Regions from separate parts of the Actinomyces slackii genome, predicted to be linked through region 2. Evidence: riboswitches for the same ligand, from Rfam matches in the RefSeq annotation. Region 2 holds a riboswitch; the other holds the start of a gene.

Region 1 (11,381 bases), 1.5 Mb from region 2:
TGAGCAGCTGGGTGTAGTGGACCACCTCGTAGCGTCCCCCGATCTGCGGGTACTCCCGCGAGATCGTGTTGAAGCAGTGCGCGCAGGTCACCACGATGCGCTGGGCGCCGGCCTCCCGCAGGGTCTCAACGTTCTGGGCGGCGAGCATCTGGTAGAGGATCTCGTTGCCGGCGCGGCGGGCCGGGTCGCCGGTGCAGGTCTCGCCCTCGCCCAGGACCGCGAAGCTGACCCCGGCGGTGTGCAGCAGCTCGGCCACCGCCCGCGTGGTCTTCTTGGCGCGGTCCTCATAGGCGCCGGCGCAGCCCACCCAGAACAGGTAGTCGACCTCGGCGGCGGACTCCACGTCCTGGCCGATCACCGGCACCTCGAAGTCCAGGCCCTTGGCCCACTCCAGGCGCTTGCGCGCCGCCAGTCCCCACGGGTTCCCCTTGGACTCCAGCTTGCGGAACATGCCGCCCAGCTCCTTGGGGAAGGCCGACTCCATGAGCACCTGCTGGCGGCGCACATCCACCACATGGTCCACATGCTCGATATCCACCGGGCACTGATCCACGCAGGCCCCGCAGGTGGTGCAGGCCCACAGGACGTCGGCGGGGATGACCTCGCCGGCGAGCGGGGCGGGGGCCGTGGCCACGCCGGTCTCACCGGGCGCGGCCTTGGCCTCCAGGAGGGCCCCCAGGACGTCGCCGGTATGCGCCGTGCCCTCCACCAGGCCCAGGGAGGTCTCGCGAGCCAGCCCGTCATGGAGGCCCAGGAGTCGCCCCGCCCCCGAGGCGGGGCGCGCGGAGACCTGCTCGGCGCTGACCTCCTCGGGGCCGACGCCCATGGCCGCGGCGGCCCGCAGGTAGGGCGCGGCGGCGGCGTGATGGTCGCGCAGCGCCATGACGAAGAGCTTGGGGGACAGGGGCTTGCCGGTGTTCCAGGCGGGGCACAGGTCCTGGCATCGCCCGCACTCGGTGCAGGTGGAGAAGTCCAGCAGGCCCTTCCACGTGAAGTCCTCGATGCGCCCCACCCCCAGGCGCACCTCGGGCCCGGTGCCCTCCTCGGCGGCCTCCATGGCCTCCTCCAGGGCATCCATGGAGGCCTCGGTCAGCGGCTCGCCGCCCACCACGATCGGCTGGAGCGGGCCCAGCGCCTTGGCGCCGTCGATCTCGCGGCGGGCGTAGACGTTGAGGAAGGCCAGGAAACGGTGCCAGGCCACTCCCATGGAGGGCTGGAGCCCCACCACCACGAACCAGCACATCGAGACCACCACCTTGACGGTGGCCACCACGAGGATCGCGGCCTCCAGGCCGCCGGCCCCCAGGGGCGTGAGCAGCGGCCCGCTCCAGGCGGTCAGCGGGAAGTGCGTCCAGGTGGCCAGGGCGCGCTCGGCGGGATCTGCGGACAGCGCCAGGTGGGCGTGCTCCAGCATCCGCAGCACCAGGACGCAGGCCACCACGGCGATGATGATCGCCTCGACGAAGACCGCCTGGGAGGCCGTCGATCCGGCGAAGCGCGAGGTGCGCGGCCGCCGCCCGCCCTCGGAGTCCGCCGGGTAGGTCGGGGCCGTGCGGGTCCGGGTCACCCGACGCCGCAGGATGGTCAGGCCCACGATCCCGGCCAGGGACAGCCAGGCGATGATCTCCACGGCCCAGGCCCACCAGGCGGCGTGCCCGATCAGCGGCAGCGCGAAGCTCGCCCCGCCCAGCACCTGGCCGTACCCGGTGACCAGGGTCAGGAAGAGCAGCGGGAAGGAGACCATGACCAGCCAGTGGGCGGCCCGGATGAAGGGCCTGCCCTTGAAGGCGGAGTGCCCGACGACGGCCCCCAGCATCCCCACGGCGCGCCGGATCACGGGGCGCAGGCGCTCACGGGGGACGGGACGGCCCACGGCCAGACGGGCGGCAATTGTGCAACAGGCGCGTGCGAAAACCGCCACTCCGATCGTCGTCGCCACGGCGACGATGACGGCGCAGACGATCTGCACAACGCTCATAACGGCCACTCCTCAGGGGATGGGGGCGCCAGCCGCGGCGCCCGGCCGGGCCCTCGCGGCGGCGGTCTTCGACGCGGCCACCAGCCTACTCGCGGCCGGTCGTGCCGCTCGGGAGCCGACGGCGCTCCACCGGTACGGCACCGCCCCATCCCGCCCAGCGGGGGCCGGGCGGGGAGATGGCGATATGGGGCTTGCGGCCCTCACCCCTCCGCCGCCAGAGCTGGGCCTCGCGGGCTGAGCGGTGGGCGCCCGCGGGCCTGCCGGGCCCGGGGCACGTCCGGTCGGGCCCATGGTCTGGGCGGCCCGGGGCTCAGGCCTCGATGGCGGGCAGCGGGGCGTGGCGCTTGACGTACCACTTGGCGGCCTGGCGCAGGCCGAGCTGGCGGGTCAGGGCGATGGCCGCCCCGGAGATGACGGCGAAGGCCACCACCTCCATGAGCTTGTACTCCAGCACCTGGTCCTCCTCGCGAGGGGCCTGGTGGCCGGTGATGGCCCGCCATCCCAGGGCCACGACCTTGTCGGCCACGAAGCCCGAGGCGAGGGTGGCCGCGGCCGCGGTGACCTTCCAGGCCAGGTCGGTGGAGCCGGCATCCTTGTTGCCCATGTGTCCTCCTTGGCGCCCGCTCGGGCGCATCGCGTCGATCGGCGGCCGACGGCGGCCGGCCCCGCTGGCCCGATCATGCCCCATCCGCCCGCGATCCGCCCGCATGAGCGCGGCGGGCGCCCCACCGGCCCCACGTGCCGGCCGAATTCAGATTCCGCCCGCATGAGCGCGGCGGGCGCAGCGGGCTCACCGAGCGCAGCGGGACAGCCGCATCATCTAGGCTTGGCCCCACGACAGGGGAGCGCCTCCCGGCGCTGAGAGTGCGGATTCCCGCAGACCCTCGAACCTGCTCCGGCTAGCACCGGCGAAGGAAGTCGAGCATCTCCCCGGGCGCGGCCATCGCATCCGGGCCCTCCGGACCACCATCCAGGAGGCAGACCATGATCCACCATCCCGCCCACTCCATCCCTCCCGCCCCGCACGCCCGGCCTGCCCGGTCCGCCCGACCCGCGCTGAGCCGCCGCGGCCTGCTGGGCGCCGCCGGCGCCGGTGCCGCCATGCTGGGCCTGGGCCTGGCCGCCTGCTCGGGCTCGGGGGGCTCGGGCGCGGGCTCCAAGAAGGTCACCGTGGTCACCCACGACTCCTTCTCCCTGTCCGAGGACGTCCTGGCCTCCTTCTCCTCCGAGACCGGCTACGAGCTGGTCCACACCACCTCCGGCGATGCCGGCGCCCTGGTCAACAAGCTCGTCCTGACCAAGGACGCGCCGCTGGGCGACGCCGTCTTCGGCATCGACAACACCTACGCCTCGCGCGCGCTGGAGCAGGGCATCATCGACACCACCACGGCGGTCACCCTGCCGGCCTCCGCCAAGCCCTACATCGTCGAGGACACCCCCGCCCTGGCCCCCATCGACATGGGGGACGTGTGCCTGAACATCGACACCGCCTACTTCTCCTCCAAGGGCCTGACGCCCCCCGCCACCTTCGAGGACGTGGCCAAGCCCGAGTACGCCGGCCTCCTGGTGGCGATCGACCCCTCGACCTCCTCGACCGGCATGGCCTGGCTGCTGGCCACGGTCGGGCACTTCGGCGCCGAGGGCTTCGCCGACTACTGGAAGAGCCTCGTGGCCGGCGGCGCCCGCATTGACGCGGGATGGGAGGAGGCCTACTACACCAACTTCTCCGGAGCGGGGGAGGGCGGCACGTACCCGATCGTGGTCTCCTATGCCTCCTCCCCGGCCTACACCCTCAGTGACGACGGCGCGTCGTCGACCACCTCGGCCCTGCTGGACACGGCCTTCCGCCAGGTCGAGTTCGCCGGGGTCCTGGCCGGCGCCGCCAACCCTAAGGGCGGGCGCGCCTTCGTGGAGTGGATGCTCACCCGCACCGTTCAGGAGGACATCCCCGGCCAGATGTACATGTACCCGGTCGACGACGGCGCCGCCCTTCCCACGGAGATCACGAGCTTCGGCCCCCTGGCCAAGGCCCCGGTCGAGGTGACCCCGGCCGATATCACCGCCAACCGCGAGACCTGGCTGGAGCAGTGGACCAAGGCCGTCGGCGCGTGAGCCCGGCCCGGCCCCACCCGGCCCGGCTTGCCCCGTCCGGCCCGTCGGACCCGTCCGGTCCTGCCCGGCCCCGTTCCGTTCCGTCCCGTCCTGCCCCGTCCGGCCCGCGCCCATCCCGGGCGGAGGGGGCGGCCTGGACGGTCGCCGTCGTGGGCCCCGCTCTCTTCCTGGGCGTGTTCTTCGCCTGGCCGGTGGCCAGCCTCATGGCCCGCGGCCTGGCCCCGGAGGGCGCACTGGACCTGGGGGGCGTCGTCGAGGTCCTGGCCCGCGAGCGCACCGGGCGCATCATCGGCCAGACCCTGGCCCAGGCCGCCCTGGGCACCGTCATCAGCGTGGTCCTGGCCCTGCCCGGGGCGCTGGTGCTCTACCGGCGCTCCTTCCCCGGACGGGACCTGCTGCGCGGCCTGGTCATCGCTCCCTTCGTCCTGCCCAGCGTGGTGGTGGGCCTGGCCTTCCACGCCCTGTTCTCCCCCTCCGGCCCCCTGGGCGGCGAGGTCGCGGGCCTGCGCCTGGAGGGGACGATGACCGCGGTGGTGGCGGCCCTGGTCTTCTTCAACTACGGGCTCGTGGTGCGGATGGTGGGCACCATGTGGTCCCGCCTGGATCCGCGCTCGGTGGAGGCCGCCCGGGCACTGGGCGCGGGGCCGCTGCGCGCATTCGCCACGGTGACCCTCCCGGCGCTGACCCCGGCCATCGCCTCGGCCGCCGCCCTGGTCTTCCTGTTCTGCGCCACCGCCTACGGGGTGGTGCTGGTGCTGGGAGGCATGGGCGCGGGCACCATCGAGACCGAGATCTACGTCCTGACCGCCCAGTACCTGGACCTGCGGGGCGCGGCGGTCCTGTCGATCCTCCAGCTGCTGGTGATCGCCATGGTGCTGTGGGCCTGCGAGCGGGCCCGCCGCGCCACCCAGACGCGGCTGCGGCTGCGCCTGGACGTCCCGGCCCAGCCCCTGCGGGCCGCCGACGCCCCGGCCCTGGGGGTGACCCTGCTGGTGGTGGGAGGGCTGCTGGTGGCGCCCATGGCGGTGCTGGCGACCCGCTCGCTGCGCCGCGCGGGGCAGTGGACCCTGGCCAACTACGCCGACCTGGGCACGACGGGTCGCCGCAACGCCCTGGTGGTCACGGTCTGGCAGGCCGCCGCCAACTCGGTGCGCGTGGCCCTGGCCGCCGCGGTGATCGCCCTGGTGGTGGGGGCGGCGGTGAGCCTGGTGGTCTCGCGCCGGCCCCGCGGGCGGGCGGCGCGCCGGGCCCTGGGGCTGCTGGACGCCGTCGTCATGCTGCCCCTGGGGGTCTCGGCGGTCACGGTGGGCTTCGGCTTCCTCATCACCCTGACCCGACCGCCCCTGGCCCTGACGAGCTCGTGGTGGATTCTGCCCCTGGCCCAGGCGGTGGTGGCGGTGCCGCTGGTGGTGCGCACCCTCCTGCCGGCGCTGCGGGCCATCGATCCGCGCCAGCGCGAGGCGGCCGCCTCCCTGGGGGCGGGGCCGGGACGGGTCCTGGCCACGGTGGATGGCCCCCAGCTGCTGCGCGCCAGCGGCCTGGCGGCGGGGCTGGCCCTGGCCACCTCCCTGGGGGAGTTCGGGGCGACGTCCTTCCTCGTGCGCCCTCAGGAGCCGACGCTGCCGGTGGTGGTCTTCCGCCTCATCTCCAGCCCGGGAGCCCAGAACCAGGGGATGGCGCTGGCTGCCGGGGTGGTCCTGGCGGTCGGGTCGACGGCGATCATGCTGGCCTGCGAATGGGCGCAGACGGCGCGCTCGCGCCGCGACCCGGACCGGGCGGGCATGAGCGGGGCAGCCACGGGGCGGGCGGGCCCCGAGGCGCGCCCTGACGTGGGCCCAGGTGTCGGCTCGGATGCGGGCCCCGGCGTCGGCCCGAAGGCGCGCCCCGCGCCGCCGGTCCCTGTGCCGTCCCTGCCCGCGCCGCCCGAGAGGAGCACTGATGCCTGAGATCGCCCTGAGCCTTGAGGGGCTGAGTGTCAGCTATGGGGGCCTGCGCGCCGTCGACGGCGTGGACCTGGATATGGCGCCGGGGGAGGTGGTGGCCCTCCTGGGGGCCTCGGGCTCGGGGAAGTCCTCCCTGCTGCGGGCCGTGGCCGGGCTGGAGGACGCCGAGGGCTCGATCGCCTGGCGGGGGGAGTCGGTTGTTCCCGTGCCGGTGCACCGGCGCGGCTTCGGCCTCATGTTCCAGGACGGCCAGCTCTTCGAACATCGGGACGTGGGCGGCAATATCGCCTACGGCCTGGCCGGCATGGCGCGCCAGGAGCGGGACCGCCGCGTGGCCGAGATGCTCGAGCTGGTGGGGCTGTCGGGCTATGAGGGCCGGGCCATTGCCACGCTGTCGGGCGGTCAGGCCCAGCGCGTGGCCCTGGCGCGGGCCCTGGCGCCCCGGCCGCGCCTGCTGCTCCTCGATGAGCCGCTCTCCGCCCTGGACCGGGCCCTGCGCGAGCAGCTGGCGGCCGACCTGCGCGCCATCCTGCGGGACCAGGGCACCACCGCCCTGTATGTCACCCACGACCAGGATGAGGCCATGACCGTGGCCGACCGGGTGGGCATCATGAGCGCGGGCCGGCTCATGCGCGTGGGGAGCCCTGAGGAGCTGTGGTCGGATCCGGGCAGCCGGGAGGTGGCCGAGTTCCTGGGCTTCGGGCCCTTCCTGCCGGCCAAGACCGCCGCCCGGCTCGGCCTGCCGCCCGCCGACGGCCCGCAGGCGTCGGGGCTGCTGGCCCTGGCCCCGGGGGCCTTGGGCTCGGTGGAGGGGGAGGCCGAGCGCGGGGGCCCGGGCCTGGAGGCGCGGGTGGTCTCCTGCCGGCTGCGCCGCGGCCAGTGGGAGGCGGTGGCCGACGTCGAGGGGCTGGGGCGCGCCACGGTGCTGACCGCGCGACCTCACCGCCCCGGTGATCGCCTCGCCGTCGTCCTGGACCCCGCCCGCACCGCGTGGGTGTGATCGGCGCGAGAGCCGTCGGAGTCGCCGGAGCTGTGGGAGCCGCGCGCCGTCGTCCTGCACCCCGCCCGCACCGCGCCGACGACGTGCGTTTGCGTCGACGACGAGGGTTCGCGTCATCCGACTGGGGTTAGCACAGGGGCGATTGACGCGAAGGCACGTCTGATACGCAAAGGCTCGTCCTCGACGCGAACCCACGTCCTCGACGCCGGGCCCCTCCGCCTGGGTCCTGGGCCGGCGCCCCAGGCCGCGCCCCTCACCCCGAGCGGCCCCCGAGCGGCCACGGAGGCATCCGCGACCACCGCGCATCCTGGGTGATCTTGGGCACGGGAGTGACGGGCTGAGGCCCACGCCGGCGCGGGGGATGCAAGGGATGATCGGCGTGGTGTCAATGGGCAGTTGATGGGCACCGGTGGGGATGGGGAGACCTGCCCATGCGCGGGCCCCGCCGCCGGCTCGCAGTTGAACAGTCCATCGGGCTAGCATCCGGATTGCTGGTCGCCCAAGGTTCCGCCTGAGTCCCTCCTGGCCCCTCCTGCGCAGGAGCGCTCGCGGCCCGCCCGCTCAGGCGCGGGATCCCGCGAGCCTGCGGCCCTCCCCGACCACCAACAGAGGAGCAGACGATGCCTCGCAGCCCGTTCATCGAGATCATCGAGTGTCTTGATCCCGACCCCCAGTGGGTGCTGTGGCGCTTCCCCGACCAGGAGGGGCGCATCAAGTCCGGCGCCCAGCTCGTGGTCCGCGAGAACCAGGCGGCCCTGCTGCTCTCACGGGGCCAGGCCTCCATGGTCTACGGCCCGGGCACCCACACCCTGCCCACGCAGAACATCCCGGTCCTGTCCGACCTGGCCGGCTGGAAGTACGGCTTCGCCTCCCCGCATGTCTACGACGTCTTCTACGTGGCCGTCCGCCAGTTCGTCGACCTGAAATGGGGCACCCCGGCGCCGGTCATGATGGCCGACCCGCAGTTCGGCCAGGTGCGGGTGCGCGCCTTCGGCTCCTACTCGGCGCGCGTGACCGATGTGGCCCGCTTCTTCCGCGAGTACGCCGGGGCCTACCCGATCCTGTCCATCCGGGACCTGGAGGTCCAGCTGCGCGACTACATCGCCGCGAAGTTCGGCGAGATCCTGGCGACCTCCGGCATCGCGGTGCGCGACGTCGCCGCGAACCTCTCGGCGGTCAACGCCCGCCTGGCCCCCGCCATCGCCCCCTACTTCGAGGACCTGGGGGTCTCGATCACCCAGTTCACCATCGCCTCGGTGACCCTGCCCGATGAGGTCAACAAGTACTACGACACCGTGACCTCGATGAACATGATCGGGGACATGCAGCGCTTCCAGCAGTTCCAGACCGCGGTGGCCGTCGGGGACCAGTCCACGGCCGTGGGCGCCGGCGCCCAGGCCGGGATGGCCATGGGCATGATGATGGGCCAGATGCCCCAGGGCGCCGCCGCCGCGCAGGCCCCGGGCGCCCTGGCCCCCCAGGCGCCGGCCCCCGGCCCGGCTCCCCACAGCGCCCCGGCGCCCCAGGCCCCGGCCCCCGCCCCCCAGGCTCCTGCCGCGGATGACCCGGTGGCCCGCCTCCAGCGGCTCAAGCAGCTGGCCGAGGCCGGGCTCATCACCGACCAGGAGTACGCGGCCAAGAAGGCCCAGATCCTGGAGGCCTTCTGATGAGCGAGTCCCTGGTCGAGCGCATGCGCCGCCGCGCCCAGGAGCGGGCCCAGGGCTCAGCCCCCTCCTCCATCCAGTACGCCAAGGACGAGCTGGTGGTCACCGTGCGCACCTGCCCGGGTTGCGGCGCCGGGCGCCAGGAGCCCTACGACCTGGCCGAGTGCGCCTACTGCGGCTACGCCTTCATCACCGCCGGGCGCCGGCCCCCGCCGTGAGCCCGCGGGCCGCCGCGCCCGCCCCGAACGTCCACTGTCCCCGCCAGCGCCAGGAGGCCATGATGCCCACCTTCGCCCAGTACCACGCCGAGCTCCAAGCCCTGTCCAACCGCATGACGGTCTACCTCGACCGCATGGAGGCCCGCGCCCGCGAGTTCGGTGCCCAGGCCAAGCAGACCGCCGCTGAGCTCCAGGCCACCGATCCGAACTCGGTGGCGACCTTCCGCATGGAGATCCATCGGCAGATCATGTTCCTGCACACCAAGGCCGAGCGGGCCTATGAGCAGTACATCTCGCCCTATGAGGACCTGGAGGACGACGACGACCTGTCCATGGACGAGTTCCGCGTGCTGAGGAACCTGACCGAGGACATCGAGCACGAGGTCGACAGCTTCGAGGACCGCATGGATGCGGTGATCGAGGACATCTTCGCCGCGGGCCAGGCCAACCAGACCCGCCAGGAGTGGGACCGCGCCATCGCCGAGTGGCGCGCCGCCCAGTCCTCCTTCACCTGCAGCCAGTGCGGCGCCCCGGTGGCCCTGCCCGAGCTCTACCACGTGGCCGTCTACGTCACCTGCGGCGGATGCGGCTCGCGCGTGACCTTCCAGCCCTCCGAGGCGATGCGGGCCGCCCCCAGGTGGGCCGAGGAGCTGGCCGACGCCGAATGCGCCGACCTCAAGCGCACCTACGAGGCGGGTCACGAGGGCGGCGGGGGCATGGACTTCGTCTCCTACGTCTACTACCTGACCTCCCAGTTCCGGGTGCTCAGCCGCCTCCTGCCCTTCTACGCCCGCAGCCTGGCCCCTCAGATGCCCGGCAAGATCCGCGCTGCCTGGGAGGACAACACCGATCAGCTCACCCCCCACGAGGTCTCCCCCCGCCACTACGAGACGGAGTACCTCAACGTCATGGGCAACATCGGCGTCACCGCCATGGGCATGCGCGCCTCGGGCCACACCGAGCACCTGGCGCTCATCCTGGGCGTTGTGCGCGACGTCATGCGCCCCGGTGATCCCCTGGCCCAGTCCATCCTCGACGGCACCTTCACCGAGGAGATGTGGGACCGCCGTCAGGCGGCCGCCGACCGCATGTCCGACGCCGTGCCGCGCTGAGGCCCCGCCCCGGATTCGAGACCACCCCGAAAGGACCCACCATGGCCGGCTTCTTCCAGAGAGCCAAGAACGCTGCCAAGCAGGCGGCCGCCAACGCGGGCGCCAGCGCCGTCTCCGACGCCATCAACCAGGGCGCCGCCTCCATGGGCCTGGAGACCAACATCTCCCTCAAGGCCCCCAATGTCAACGGGGCCTCGGGCGGCGACGGCTACTACGCCGTCGACCTGCCCCACGGCTTCTCCCAGCGCATGGAGCAGGGCCTGGACGCCGAGGAGATGGCCCGCCTGCGCTACCCGCAGGCCCCGGCCGACCTGCCCGCCGGCGCCGCGCAGTACGCCCAGGCCTGGTACCAGCCCTGGAGCGCCCTCATCGACGGCCACGTCGACATCGCCCGCGCCGCCGAGGCCGGTGACCTCCCCAGCGCCCAGCAGCTGCTCTACCGCTGGGAGCAGGGCATCGGCCAGGCCCAGGTCACCGTCCACCAGCTCGGGGACTTCAACGGCTCGCGCGCGCTGTCGGCCGTCGTCGGGGACGTCTACGAGGCCTTCGACATGGTGGCCGACGCCCTGCGCGAGTACATGGACGTCCGCTCCCAGGGCCGGCGCACCGATGATGCGGTCGAGGAGGTCCACAAGAGCATCATCGGCCTGCACCTGTCCATCCACGGACCGATCGTCGACTTCTTCGCCGACCCCTCGGGCGCGGCCATGGCCCAGGCCGAGCAGGCCGCCTTCGGCGACATCAACGCCATGATCTCCGGCGCCGGCGCGGACACCTCGGGCCCGGAGTTCGCCCCGGTCCAGGGCGTGAGCCTGCACGACTACGTGGCCGGCTCCCAGCGCATGCACGAGGGCACCAGCGCAGATGTCATCTGCTCGCTGCTGGGCGTTGAGCGCCCCATGTGGGACGCGGCCAGCGCCGAGTGGATGCGCCGCATGACTGAGACCCACCCCATGACGGTGGGCATGCAGTACCGGTCCCTGAGCACCACGCCCCACCCGGTGCTGACCCCCGAGGCCTGCGCGGCCGCGGGCGGGGCGGCCTCCGCCCTGCCCGGTGGGGACAACTCCGCGCGCCTGAGCACGGATATGAGCTTCTACATCGAGGCCTCCGCCGCCATGCAGGCGGCCGCCGAGGCCGGCATCGATGGCGGCGGCTATCTGGAGTCCACCTACGGCGTGACCGTCATGCAGGTGGCCACGGCCGGCGGCGCGTGGATGAGCGACATGCGCAACGCCGACCGGATCCTCACCCTCCAGGAGGTCAAGAAGAAGGAGATCTTCACCCAGCTGACCGGATACAGTGCTGACACCGCTCCGGGAGCGCTGCCCGACGGCGTGGAGGACATCGCCGC
Region 2 (11,381 bases):
CGCGCCTGGAGCGCTCCGGGGTGCTCCTGGTGGGGCCCTCGCGCACCTTCCTGCGGTATGTCGAGCAGGTGCTGCCCTCCTTGGGAGAGACGGGGGTGGTCTCCACCACGTTGGCCGACCTGGTTCCCGGCCTGCGCGCCCGGGGGGTCGAGCCCGCGGCCGTTGCCGAGATCAAGAGCCGGGCCCTGTGGGCCGGGGTGCTGGAGCGCGCGGTCAGGGATCTTCAGCGCATCCCCGACTCCCCGCGCCCCATCGAGGTCCAGGGCACGGTACTGAGCCTGGAGCCCGATGACGTGCGCGAGGCGGTCTCCCGCGCCCGGCGCAGCGGCAAGCCCCACAACCTGGCCCGCGAGCCCTTCGTGCTGTGGCTCCTGGAGCGGCTGACCGACCAGTACGCGGCGGCCACGCGGCAGGACGCCTCCGATGCCGACACCCGCGCCTGGATCCGCGAGGACATCCGCACCAGCCGCGATGCGCGCCGGGAGATCAACCTGTGCTGGATGCCCACCACGCCGGCGGGCCTCCTGGAGCGGCTGTGGGCCCGTCCCGATCTGCTCGAGCGCCTGGCCCCCGATCTGGGGGCCCAGGAGCGGCAGATGCTCGTCCGCGGGCCCGGCGCCGAGCTGACCCCTGCTGATGTCCCTCTTATCGATGAGCTCCACGAGCTGCTGGGCCCCAGTGAGGACGCCCAGGCCCGTCGCGCCCGCCTGGAGGCCCGGCGCCGCGAGGAGCTGGTGGCCTACGCCGCCCAGGCCATCGAGGCCCAGGATCTGGGCGGGGGCATGGTCAGTGCCGAGATGCTGGCCGACCGGGTGGCCGACTCCGGCCCCCACCTGACCCTGGCCGAGCGGGCGCGGGCTGATCGCACATGGACCTACGGCCATGTCGTGGTTGATGAGGCCCAGGAGCTGGGTGCCATGGCCTGGAGGGCGCTGGCGCGCCGATGCCCCCTGCGCTCCTTCACGGTGGTGGGCGATCTGGCCCAGTACTCGGGCCGCAGCGCGCCCTCGAGCTGGGGCGAGGTGCTCACCGCCCTGGGCACCGGCGGGCGCCGGGCGGCCTCCCGCTCCGCCGGCCGGGGCCGGGCCCAGGGCTCGACGCCGCTGCGCGAGGAGGCCCTGTCTGTGTGCTACCGCACGCCGGCCACGATCATGGAGGCCGCCGACCGGGTGGTCACCGCCCTGGGAGCGCCTCCGGTCTTCCCGGTGCGCTCGGTGCGCGATCTTCCCGACTGCCTGAGCGTGGAGCGCCTTGAGGGCGGCGAGGGTCTTGACGAGCAGGACTGGGGCCAGGCCCTGCGCCGGGCCGTGGCCGCCGAGTGCGCCGGTCTTGATGAGGCCGCCGGTCCCGGGGCCGGGCGCATCGCGGTGATCAGCCCGCAGGCCCCGCGGGATGCCTCGCTGCTGAGGGCCGATGAGGCCCTGGCCGCCGCCATGGAGGCCCCGGGCGGGGATGTGCTGCGCTCGCGAGTGGCGGTGATGGGGCCGGTCATGTCCAAGGGCCTGGAGTTCGACGTCGTCGTCCTGGTCGATCCGGCCGTCATCGGCGAGACCAGCCCCGGTGACCTGTATGTGGCGATGACCCGGCCGACGCGCCGCCTGCGGGTGATCAGTCGGGCAGGTCTGCCCACGGGACTGGACCCCTCCTGAGGCCGCGGATCACCCGGAAGGCGCCGCAGCGCCGCGATCCCGGGATGCTCGACCGGGACGACCGGGCCCCGGTGCACAGCCCGGGCACAGTGGGCGCGCAGCCTGCCTACGCAACCGTAGGTTACGGTTGGTCCTGGCCATGTACCGCGGCGGAGCATCCCTCCGGCGCCTGGAATCGGAGGCACCTGTGAGTCAGACGAGCACTCCTCCCGCTCAGTCGCGGCCCCACTACGCGCCCGGGGTCCCCTCGACGATCCTTGACGTGACCGAGCCGCTGTCATGCATGCTCGACGACGCCGCCCGTCGCTTCCCCGATCGCATCGCCCTGGACTTCCTGGGTGCCACCACCACCTACGCCGAGTTCTCCGATCGGACCGCCAGGGCCGCCGAGGCCCTGCGATCCCTGGGGGTCGGGCCCGGGGACGTGGTGGGCCTGATCCTGCCCAACTGCCCCCAGCACGCCGTCCTGGCCTACGCGGCCTGGCGCATCGGGGCGATCGTCGCCGAGCACAACCCGCTGGCGCCGGCGGCCCAGTTGCGCGAGCAGTTCCACATCCACGGCGGGCAGGTCATCATCGCCTGGGAGAAGACCCTGGAGCGCCTGGTGGCGGCGACCGGCTCCCTTGAGGAGGCGGGCCTGAGCGGCCTGCGCGTCCTGTCGGTCGACCTGTCCCGGGGCCTGCCGCTGCGCAGCCGCCTGGCCCTGCGCCTGCCGGTGGCCCCCGCGCGGGCCAAGCGCCGCGAGCTGCGCGGCAGGGTGCCCGCGGGGGTGCGCTCCTGGGATGACCTGGTGGCCACGGCCGCCCCCATCGCCCAGGGCGTCGCCCTTCCCGCGGTGACGGACACCGCGGTGCTGCTCTACACGGGCGGCACGACGGGAACGCCCAAGGCGGTGGGCCTGACCCATGCCAACCTGCGCTCCAATGCCGAGATGAGCCTGGCCTGGGCCTCGCAGGCCACTGAGGCGGGCAAGGAGACCTTCTACGCCGTCCTGCCCTTCTTCCACGCCTTCGGGCTGTCCCTGTCCCTGCTGTGCGCCGTGGGCCTGGGCGCTACCCAGGTGGTGCTGCCCAAGTTCGGCGCCGACCTGGTCCTGGAGGCCTGGAAGCGCCGGCCCGCCACCTTCTTCCCCGGCGTTCCGGTCATGTTCGACCGACTGGTCACCCGCGCCCAGGCCACGGGGGCGGACCTGTCCTCCTGCACGATCGCCGTGTGCGGGGCGGCGCCCAACCCCCGCTCCGTGGCCCAGGCCTGGGAGGAGGCCACCGGGGGCACCATCATCGAGGGGTACGGGATGACCGAGTCCTCCCCCATCATCCTGGGCAATCCGATCTCCCAGGAGCGCCGCCCCGGGACCCTGGGCGTGCCCTACCCCTCCACCGAGGTGCGCCTGGTCGATCCCGAGGATCCGAGCCGGCAGGTCGAGCCGGGGCAGGTTGGTGAGCTCCTGGCGCGCGGCCCCCAGGTCTTCGCCGGCTACTGGCGCAATCCCGAGGAGAGCGCCGAGGTCCTCCTGGAGGGCGGCTGGCTGCGCACGGGTGATCTGGTGCGCCAGGAGGAGGACGGCTTCTACGTCATCGCCGATCGCCGCAAGGAGCTCATCATCTCAGGGGGCTTCAACATCTACCCCACCGAGGTCGAGGCGGCCGTGCGCTCGATGCCGCAGGTCGAGGAGGTCGCCGTCGTCGGCCTGCCCGCCGATTCGGGCAACGAGTCCGTCGTGGCGGCGATCCTGCCCAAGCAGGGCCAGAGCGTGACCCTGGAGCAGGTGCGCGAGTGGGCGGCCACCACCCTGTCCAACTACGCCCTGCCCCGCCAGATCGCCATCCTCACCGAGATGCCGCGCTCCCAGATCGGCAAGGTGCTGCGCCGCGTGGTGCGCGAGGAGCTGCTGGCGGCTCGGGAGAGCGCCTCCGAGGCGGCCACGACGGCGGCCGTGAGCATCGTTGAGTACCTGTCGGGCACGCATGGCCAGGACGGCCGCGGGCCCGCGGAGCAGGCAGGGCCGGCAGATCCGGCGAAGGCCGCGCCCGCCCGGGAGGATCGCGGTGAGTGAGCCGGGCTCGCCGGCAGAGCCGGCAGAGGGCGACGCCCACCACTTCCACCGCCGCCACTATCTGCCGGGCGTGCCGGCGCTTGTCGAGACCCCCGATGAGGGGGTGGCCGAGCTGCTGGCCACGGCCGCGGCCTTCTACCCCGACCGGATCGCCCTGGACTTCCTGGGCGCCACCACGACCTACGGCGAGCTGCTGGAGGCCAGCGAGCGGGCCGCCCAGCTGCTGCGCGAGGCCGGCGTGAGGCGCGGGGACCGGGTGGCCCTGCTCATGCCCAACTGCCCCCAGCATGTGGCGGCCATCTACGGGGCCCTGCGCCTGGGGGCGATCGTCGCCGAGCACAATCCCCTGGCCCCCGGGGAGGAGATCCGCGCCCAGCTGGCCCACCACGGGGCCCGGGTGGTGGTGGCCTGGGAGAAGGGCGTGGAGCTGATCATGGACCCGGATGCCCCTGACGGCCAGGGCCTGGAGGGCCTGACGGTCTTCAGCGTGGACATCTCGGCGGCCATGCCGGCGCGCCTTCGGGCCGCCCTGCGCCTGCCGGTGGCCCGGGCCCGCGAGCAGCGCCGGGCCATGAGGGCCACGGCCCTGCCCGCCTCGGTTCGCTCCTGGGACCGGGAGGCGGCCCGGGCCGCCCGCCTGCCCGCCTCATGGCCCTCGCCGGCGGGCGGGGACGTGGCGGTGCTGCTGCACACCGGTGGGACGACGGGCGCCCCCAAGGCCGCGGCCCTGACGCATGGCAACCTGAGGGCCAACGCGAATCAGGCCATCGCCTGGGTGCCGATGCTCCATGAGGGCGGTGAGACCTTCCTGACTCTGCTGCCCTTCTTCCACGCCTTCGGCCTGACCTTCAACGTGCTGTGCGCGGTGCAGAAGGCGGCCACCCAGGTGATGCTGCCGGCCTTCGACGTTCCCCGCGTGCTGGCGGCGCTGCGCCGCCGGCCCTGCACCTTCTTCGTGGGGGTGCCGGTCATGTTCTCGCGGATCCTGGACGGCGCAAAGGAGTCCGGGACCAGCCTGGCCGGTCTGCGCTACGGTGTGTGCGGGGCGGCGCCGATGCCGCCGGCCACGGGCAGGCGCTGGGAGGAGGCCACCGGGGGCCTGTTCATCGAGGGCTACGGCATGACGGAGACCAGCCCGATCGTCGCCGGCACTCCCATGGGGCCCAGTCGGCGCATCGGCGCGCTGGGGCTGCCCTTCCCCTCCACGGATGTGCGCGTGGTCGACCCCGAGGATCCGGATCCCGGCCGGGAGGTGCCCGACGGCGAGCCCGGTGAGCTGCTGGTGCGCGGCCCCCAGGTCTTCGCCGGCTACTGGGAGGATGAGCAGGCCACGGCCGAGGCCATGCTGCCCGGCGGCTGGCTGCGCACGGGAGACATGGTGCGCCGCGAGGACTCCTTCCTGTGGATGGCCGACCGCAGGCGCGAGCTCATCCTCACCGGGGGCTTCAACGTCTATCCCTCCCAGGTCGAGGAGGCGATCCGCTCCATGGACGGGATCGCCGATGTCGCCGTGGTCGGCCTGCCCGACGGGGCCAACGGGGAGACCGTGGTGGCCGCCGTCGTCCTGGAGCCCGGGGCGGGCGAGGTGACGCTGGAGGCGGTGCGCTCCCATGCGGGGGCGAGCCTGCCTCGCTACGCCCTGCCCAGGCGCATGGAGGTTCTCGACGAGCTCCCGCGCACGGTGATCGGCAAGGTGCTGCGCCGCGTGGTGCGCGATCAACTGCTCGCACACGGTCCTGGCGGCGCGGCACCGGGATCTCCTCAGTCCTGAGGGACCGACCAGCCCGCCAGGCACCGACGTACTTCAACGGCTGGATCTGGGGCTGCCATGATGGCGCGGACCATGGCGGTTCCGGCCACCCCGGTGGCCGCGAGCGCCGGGACGTCATCGGGCCGAACATTCCCGATGGCCACGATGGGCAGGGCACTGGCAGCGACGAGGTCGCGATAACCGCCCACTCCGAGGGGCACTCGCCTCGACGGCTTGGTCGGTGTGGGCCGGAAGGGACCAGCGCCGAGGTAGTCGATGTCTCCTGCCAGGTCCTGGGCGCGGCGCACGAGCGGGAGCGTGCCTGCGGTCATCCCTATCAGCGCCCGCGGGCCCAGCAGCGCCCGCGCATCCCGCGCGGGCAGGTCGTCCTGCCCCAGGTGGACGCCATGCACCGCCTCCCCCTGCCGTGCCAGCGCCCAGGCGACGTCAGCACGATCGTTGACCAGGACTCGAGTACGAGGACTCGCTGCCGCGACCGCCCGTGCAACCTGACGGGCGAGCTCCATGAGACCACGGGCGGTGGCCTCCTTGGCTCGCACCTGAACCACACCGGCTCCAGCCGCTGCCGCGCGTGCGGCGGTCTCGACAGCGCGGTCCCCCGTCCCGGAGGTCACAAGGCAGCAGCGCAGGTCCACCGCGCGCCTGGGCGCGCTCATCATCCCGCCTCATCCAGGCAGTCCAGGAGCGCCACCTGGAAGGACCCCATGGCGGTGGAACGGGATGCGGCATCCTGTCCGGCGAGCCCGAGCAGCGCCGTGGCGCCGACCGCTGATTCCCACGGGCTCAGCCCCGCCCCCAGGCCGGATGCCATGAGAGCGCCGAGAAGGCATCCGGTCCCTGTGACCCGGGTCAGCAGAGGGCTGCCGCAGTGCAGGCGGATGGTGCGGCGCCCATCCGTGATGAGATCGGCCTCGCCGGATACCGCCACGATCCCACCAGTGCGCTGCGCCAATGCCATGGCCTCCGCCTCCGCCTCCTCAGGGCGCGCTGTCGTATCGGTGCCGCATCCGCCTCGGGAGCCGTTCAGGGCTCGTATCTCCGAGGCGTTGGCCCGTACGACCGCAGGGCCCTGGTCCAGGAGCCGGTGGGCGAGTGCGGTGCGCACCGGTGCGATCCCAACGGCCACTGGGTCCAGCACCCATGGATGACCGGAGGCGCGGGAGGCTGTCACCGTTGCGGGGATCCCCCGCGCGCCGTCGGCTGACAGGGCTCCGAGATTGACCAGGAGGGCATCCGCCTGGCCGGTCATCATCGGGGCCTCCTCCACCGTCTCAGTCATCATCGGACGGCTCCCCACAGCCAGCAGTCCGTTGGCGACCAGATGCATCGAGGCCGTGGCAGTCAGACAGTGAACGAGTGGTGCCCGGGAGCGCAGGGCGGCAGCGGTCCTCCTGGCCAGGGCGCGAATATCAACGGCCTCATGGTCAATCCCCGTCATCGCCCACCTGCCCGCACGATCTCATCAAGACCCATCGCCGTATCCCGGGGCGCCAGGGATGGCCCTGCCAGCGCTCCCAGGCTCAGGAGCCCACCACCGAGGATCACCAGCAGAGTGTCCGCACCGCGCCCCAGCATCGACTCCAGAACGGGCAGGTAGAGCGGGTAGAGGGAGGGCACGATCAGGGAGAGGCTGTAGGCGCTGCCATACCCCGTGGAGCGCACCTCTGTGGGGAAGCGCTCGCAGAGGTAGGCGGCCACCGGCCCGTAGGCACTGACCGTGGCGGCCTGAAGGACGGCGACCCCCATGATGGCACCGGGCAGGGTGGTGCTGGCGAGGGCCGCGTGCCACACAAGCACGCCGAGAGTCGATGCCGTCAGGCCCCAGGCGGCCAAGAGGCGCCGCCGTCCCACCAGGGTGGACCAGTGCCCGGCGAGGATCATGGCCGCGGCCTGGACAAGGGCCGCGGCACCCATCACCACTGCCACCGAGGGCATCGTCACGGACGGGCCGGCGCTGATCCGGGAGGTGAGGATGAGAACAGTCGCAGTGGTGAGAAGCCACAACCCCGACATCATGACGAAGCACTGCCAGAAGGGCCTCGCCCACTGACCGCGTAGGAGCGAGCGTAGCGTGGGGTGCGCGGCGCCGGGGATGCGTCTGGCCGCCTCACGGTGGAAGCTCGGCGAATCCGGAACGTGGCGCCGGTAGTAGAGGGTCATTCCCAGCGAGGCGCCGGCCCCGGCGAGGAAGAGGAGGCGCCAGCCCCACACGCTGTAGGTGTCCGGGCCCAGAGCAGTCAGGAGCCCCGCGGTGCCGAAGGCGATGGTGGCCTGGGCCAGGGGGGCCATGGACAGGATGAGTCCACTGGCAAGGCCGCGCCGTGGCGGCCGGCACCACTCCATGGCCAGCGGGATAGCGGCTGAGTACTCCCCGGCGACGAGCACACCGGCGGCGAATCGCAGGGCGATGAGAAGGCCGAGGCAGGCCGGTCCGAGGAGGGCATGGGTGGGCAGGACAGCGATGGCCAGGGCGCACAATGCGGTTCCGGCGGTGGCCAGGCACGTGGTGCGACTGCGTCCGATCCTGTCAGCGACCCGCCCCAGGATCACGGCGCCCACGGGGCGCCCCAGCAGCATGGCGGTGACCGCCACGGCCCCCGCCAAGGAGGGCGCCCAGGGGCCCGTCACATGGTCGAGCGCCGGAGCCAGGGCCACGAGCGGAAGGAAGATGTGGAGCGCGTCCACCCAGTTCCCCACGACCCCTGCGCCCAGGGCGGCCCGCCCCTGGGCACTCAGGGTCTCGGCCCGCTCGGCATCACGCATGTCTGAACCGGTGCTCACGGCGCTCATGCCTGGACCTCAACGGCACTGGGAGCGTCGATGGCCCGCCGGAGACGGTGGGCGTGGTCGATGGGGCCGTTGCCCCGTCCGACCTTCAGCGCCTCACCATGGGCGACGGCCTCGTGCAGCCACGCGGTGACCCACGCGAGCGCCGCTTCCGGCTCCTGGCCTGCGGCGAGCCGGGTGGCCAGGGCGGAGGCGAGGGAGCAGCCGGTGCCGTGCGTGGCGGTGGTCCGTACTCGAGGGGCGGCCGAGCGGGCAAGGACGCCTCCGGGGCCCACGAGGATGTTGGCCACGTCCTGACCGTCCAGGTGTCCCGTCTTGACCACCACCTGGGTGCCGGTGCGCGTGGACCAGCGCATGGCCTGCTCGACGGCCTCACCCTCGCTGCGGGCCAGGGGCTCGCCGGTGAGAGCAGCCAGCTCGGGGATATTAGGGGTCACGATCGCCCGGCGCCGGCACAGGCGGCGCAGGGCGGCCTCAGCATCCGGTGCGAGGAGCCGGTCGCCGCTGGTCGACACCATGACGGGGTCGATGATCAGGATGGCAGGCGCCTGCTCGTCCAACCAGCGAGCCACGGTGGTGATGATGTCCCTCGTGCCGAGCATGCCGAGTTTAACGGCATCGATGGTGACGTCCTCGCTGACGGCGCGCAACTGCCCCTCAAGAAATGCGACCGGAGGCACGTGCACGGCGCGGAGCCCTGTCGTGTTCTGCGCCACGAGGCAGGTGACCGCATTCATCGCATAGCCACCGGCAGCGGTGATGGCCTTGCAGTCGGCGCTCGTTCCCGCACCCCCCGTGGGGTCGGTCCCAGCTACTGCGAGAACGCGGGGAACGGATTGGGCATGCACAGATGACGGCATGTGGACATCCCTTCGCTAGTACGAACTAGATCAGGTTCCACGGGTGTGATCTCAGCGCCGGTCGGCGCACCCCGTGTCCACGGCCCAACGTAGACCACATCATGCGCGCGCGCCACCACCCCACTCGTCCCAGCCGCTGAGGTGAGTGAGGCGGCGGGATGCTGGGTCGCGCACTCGCTTGCGCACCGCCTACAGGAGCCGGAGCTCCTCCAGGGTCTTCCGCAGAGCGGCGACCTCCTCGGCCTGCGCGCGCACCAGGGGCAGGCGCAGGTCGGCATGGGGCAGGCGGCCCTGGAGGAGGAGGGCCTCCTTGGCCATGACGGCCCCCTGTCCCCCGCCCATCATGGCCTTGACCAGGGGTCGCATGCGCTGAGCCACGGCGCGGGCGCCGGGCAGGTCGCCGGCGTCGACCTCCTCGATCATGGTGCGCCAGGAGTGGGCGTCGGCGTGGGCCACCACGGAGACGACGCCGGAGGCGCCGTGGGCCAGCCAGGCGAAGTTCAGGCCGTCGTCGCCGGAGTAGAACTCCAGGCCGGTGGCCTCCATGCGGGCGAAGCCCTGCTCGACGTCGCCGGTGGCGTCCTTGACGGCCTTGACCCGGGGGTGCTCGGCCAGGCGGGCCAGGGTCTCATCGGTGATGCGCACCCCGGTGCGACCGGGGATGTCGTAGATCATGACCGGCAGGTCGGTGGCCTCGACGACCGCCATGATGTGCTGGTAGACGCCCTCCTGACTGGGGCGGTTGTAGTAGGGGGCGTTGATGAGCAGGCCCTGGGCTCCGGCCTCCTGTGAGCCCACACCGTTGCGCACCGCGTGGGCGGTGTCGTTGGAGCCGGCCCCGGCCACGATCATGGCCCGTCCGGCCAGGGCGTCCTTGACCTCGCGGATGAGGGCCTGCTTCTCGGGCAGGTGGGTGGTGGGGGCCTCGCCGGTGGTGCCGGACAGCAGGATCATGTCCGCGCCGTCCTCGACAAGGCTGAGGGCCAGCGCCTGGGCTGCGGGGATGTCCAGCTCGCCCTGCGGGGTGAAGGGCGTGACCATGGCGACGCCGACGGAACCGAAGCTGCGGGAGGGGGCGGTGCTCATGGGCACAGCCTAGCGCCGTGGTAGGCGCTGCACTGAGGATTGCCCACCGGGCGGGGCCAGATGGCTGCGGTAGCGATCGCTTAGGCTCGGGCCATGACCTCTCGATCAGAGTCCTGGGAGCAGGAGCCCTCGGTGTTCACCGCCAGTCCGATCGCCGGCCTGGATGCGCGCGCCGGGGGCCTGGATGCGCGCGCCGGGGGCCTGGATGAGCGCGTGGGGGCCTCGGGCGGGCCGGGCCGCGAGGATGCGCAGGCCGGATTCGTGCGCCCCGCGCGGGCCGAGGACCTGCCCGCGATGGGCCGGGTCCACGCGGCCACGATGCTGGCCTCCCTGGAGGCGGCCCATGACTCGGCCCACGGCGCCGCCCTGCCCCAGGGCGTGCGCGACATGATCGCCGCCCCGGTGATCACGGCCGGCTGGCAGGAGGCGGTGACCGCCCCGCCCTCACCGGCCCATCATGTGCTGGTGTCCACGCAGGGCGACGAGGTGGTGGGGCTGCTGGGCCTGGCCCCCACGCGGGCGCGCAGCGAAGCAGAGGAGGCCGAGGGCGCAGAGGGCGCCGATGCGGCCCTGGCGGCGGAGGTCACCGCCCTGGGGGTGGATCCGGCCCATCAGGCCCGGGGCCACGGCTCGCGCCTGCTGGCGGCCGCGGTGGACCTGGCCCGTCAGGATGGCGCCCAGGCACTGGTGGTCTGGGCCGTGCGCGGGGATGAGTCCCTGACCAGCCTGCTGCGCGCGGTGGGGATGGCGCCCACAGGGGCCCGCCGCGACCTCCCCGTGGGCCAGGGCATCACGGAGGAGTGCTGGGCCGCCGCCATCTGAGCGGTGCGGCTCAGTCCAGCGCGACGTACCGGATCTCGAGGAAGTCGGCCAGCCACCGCACGATCTGCGTGACAGCGCGCTGATCCAGGGCGCCCGCCCGAGATCACGACGGCTGGGCGGCGGCCCACCTGCTCACGCCCCACCCCACGTGCGAAGTCGACCCAGACGACCTCGCCGCGAAGGAAGGAGATCTCCTGAGGCGGCAGGCCGCCCATCACGCCCTGCTCATCCCTCGACATAGTAGGTGGGGAGGTTGAGCCACTCGCGGCTCTCCGCCTCGTAACTGGCTCGCTGCTCCTGGGTCATGGAGTGGATCGCCCCTCGCAGCGATTCCATGCGCTCAGCGCGGG

Evidence for each region. Region 2 has a riboswitch for thiamine pyrophosphate ahead of thiD (bifunctional hydroxymethylpyrimidine kinase/phosphomethylpyrimidine kinase). Riboswitches for the same ligand answer to the same signal wherever they lie in the genome.
Region 1: it holds a riboswitch for thiamine pyrophosphate, as region 2 does, so the genes downstream of both, EL266_RS03970 (thiamine ABC transporter substrate-binding protein) here and thiD (bifunctional hydroxymethylpyrimidine kinase/phosphomethylpyrimidine kinase) in region 2, are expected to answer to the same signal.

The regions. Positions count from the first base shown of each region.
Region 1 covers NZ_LR134363.1:964,933-976,313, forward strand. Annotated here, with positions in the region: gene EL266_RS03960 ((Fe-S)-binding protein) at 1-1,978, opposite strand, end outside; gene EL266_RS03965 (DUF4235 domain-containing protein) at 2,289-2,582, opposite strand; TPP riboswitch at 2,808-2,912, shown strand; gene EL266_RS03970 (thiamine ABC transporter substrate-binding protein) at 2,963-4,090, shown strand; gene EL266_RS13865 (ABC transporter permease) at 4,240-6,036, shown strand; gene EL266_RS03980 (ABC transporter ATP-binding protein) at 6,029-7,033, shown strand; gene EL266_RS03985 (SPFH domain-containing protein) at 7,654-8,700, shown strand; gene EL266_RS03990 (hypothetical protein) at 8,700-8,915, shown strand; gene EL266_RS03995 (hypothetical protein) at 8,975-10,027, shown strand; gene EL266_RS04000 (DUF6620 family protein) at 10,069-11,381, shown strand, end outside.
Region 2 covers NZ_LR134363.1:2,682,035-2,693,415, forward strand. Annotated here, with positions in the region: gene EL266_RS11005 (HelD family protein) at 1-1,649, shown strand, start outside; gene EL266_RS11010 (AMP-binding protein) at 1,789-3,705, shown strand; gene EL266_RS11015 (AMP-binding protein) at 3,698-5,476, shown strand; gene EL266_RS11020 (thiamine phosphate synthase) at 5,467-6,135, opposite strand; gene thiM (hydroxyethylthiazole kinase) at 6,132-6,914, opposite strand; gene EL266_RS11030 (MFS transporter) at 6,911-8,257, opposite strand; gene thiD (bifunctional hydroxymethylpyrimidine kinase/phosphomethylpyrimidine kinase) at 8,263-9,123, opposite strand; TPP riboswitch at 9,114-9,207, opposite strand; gene dapA (4-hydroxy-tetrahydrodipicolinate synthase) at 9,313-10,209, opposite strand; gene EL266_RS11045 (GNAT family N-acetyltransferase) at 10,303-11,031, shown strand; partial or broken gene EL266_RS14065 (hypothetical protein) at 11,142-11,270, opposite strand; gene EL266_RS13430 (hypothetical protein) at 11,257-11,381, opposite strand, start outside.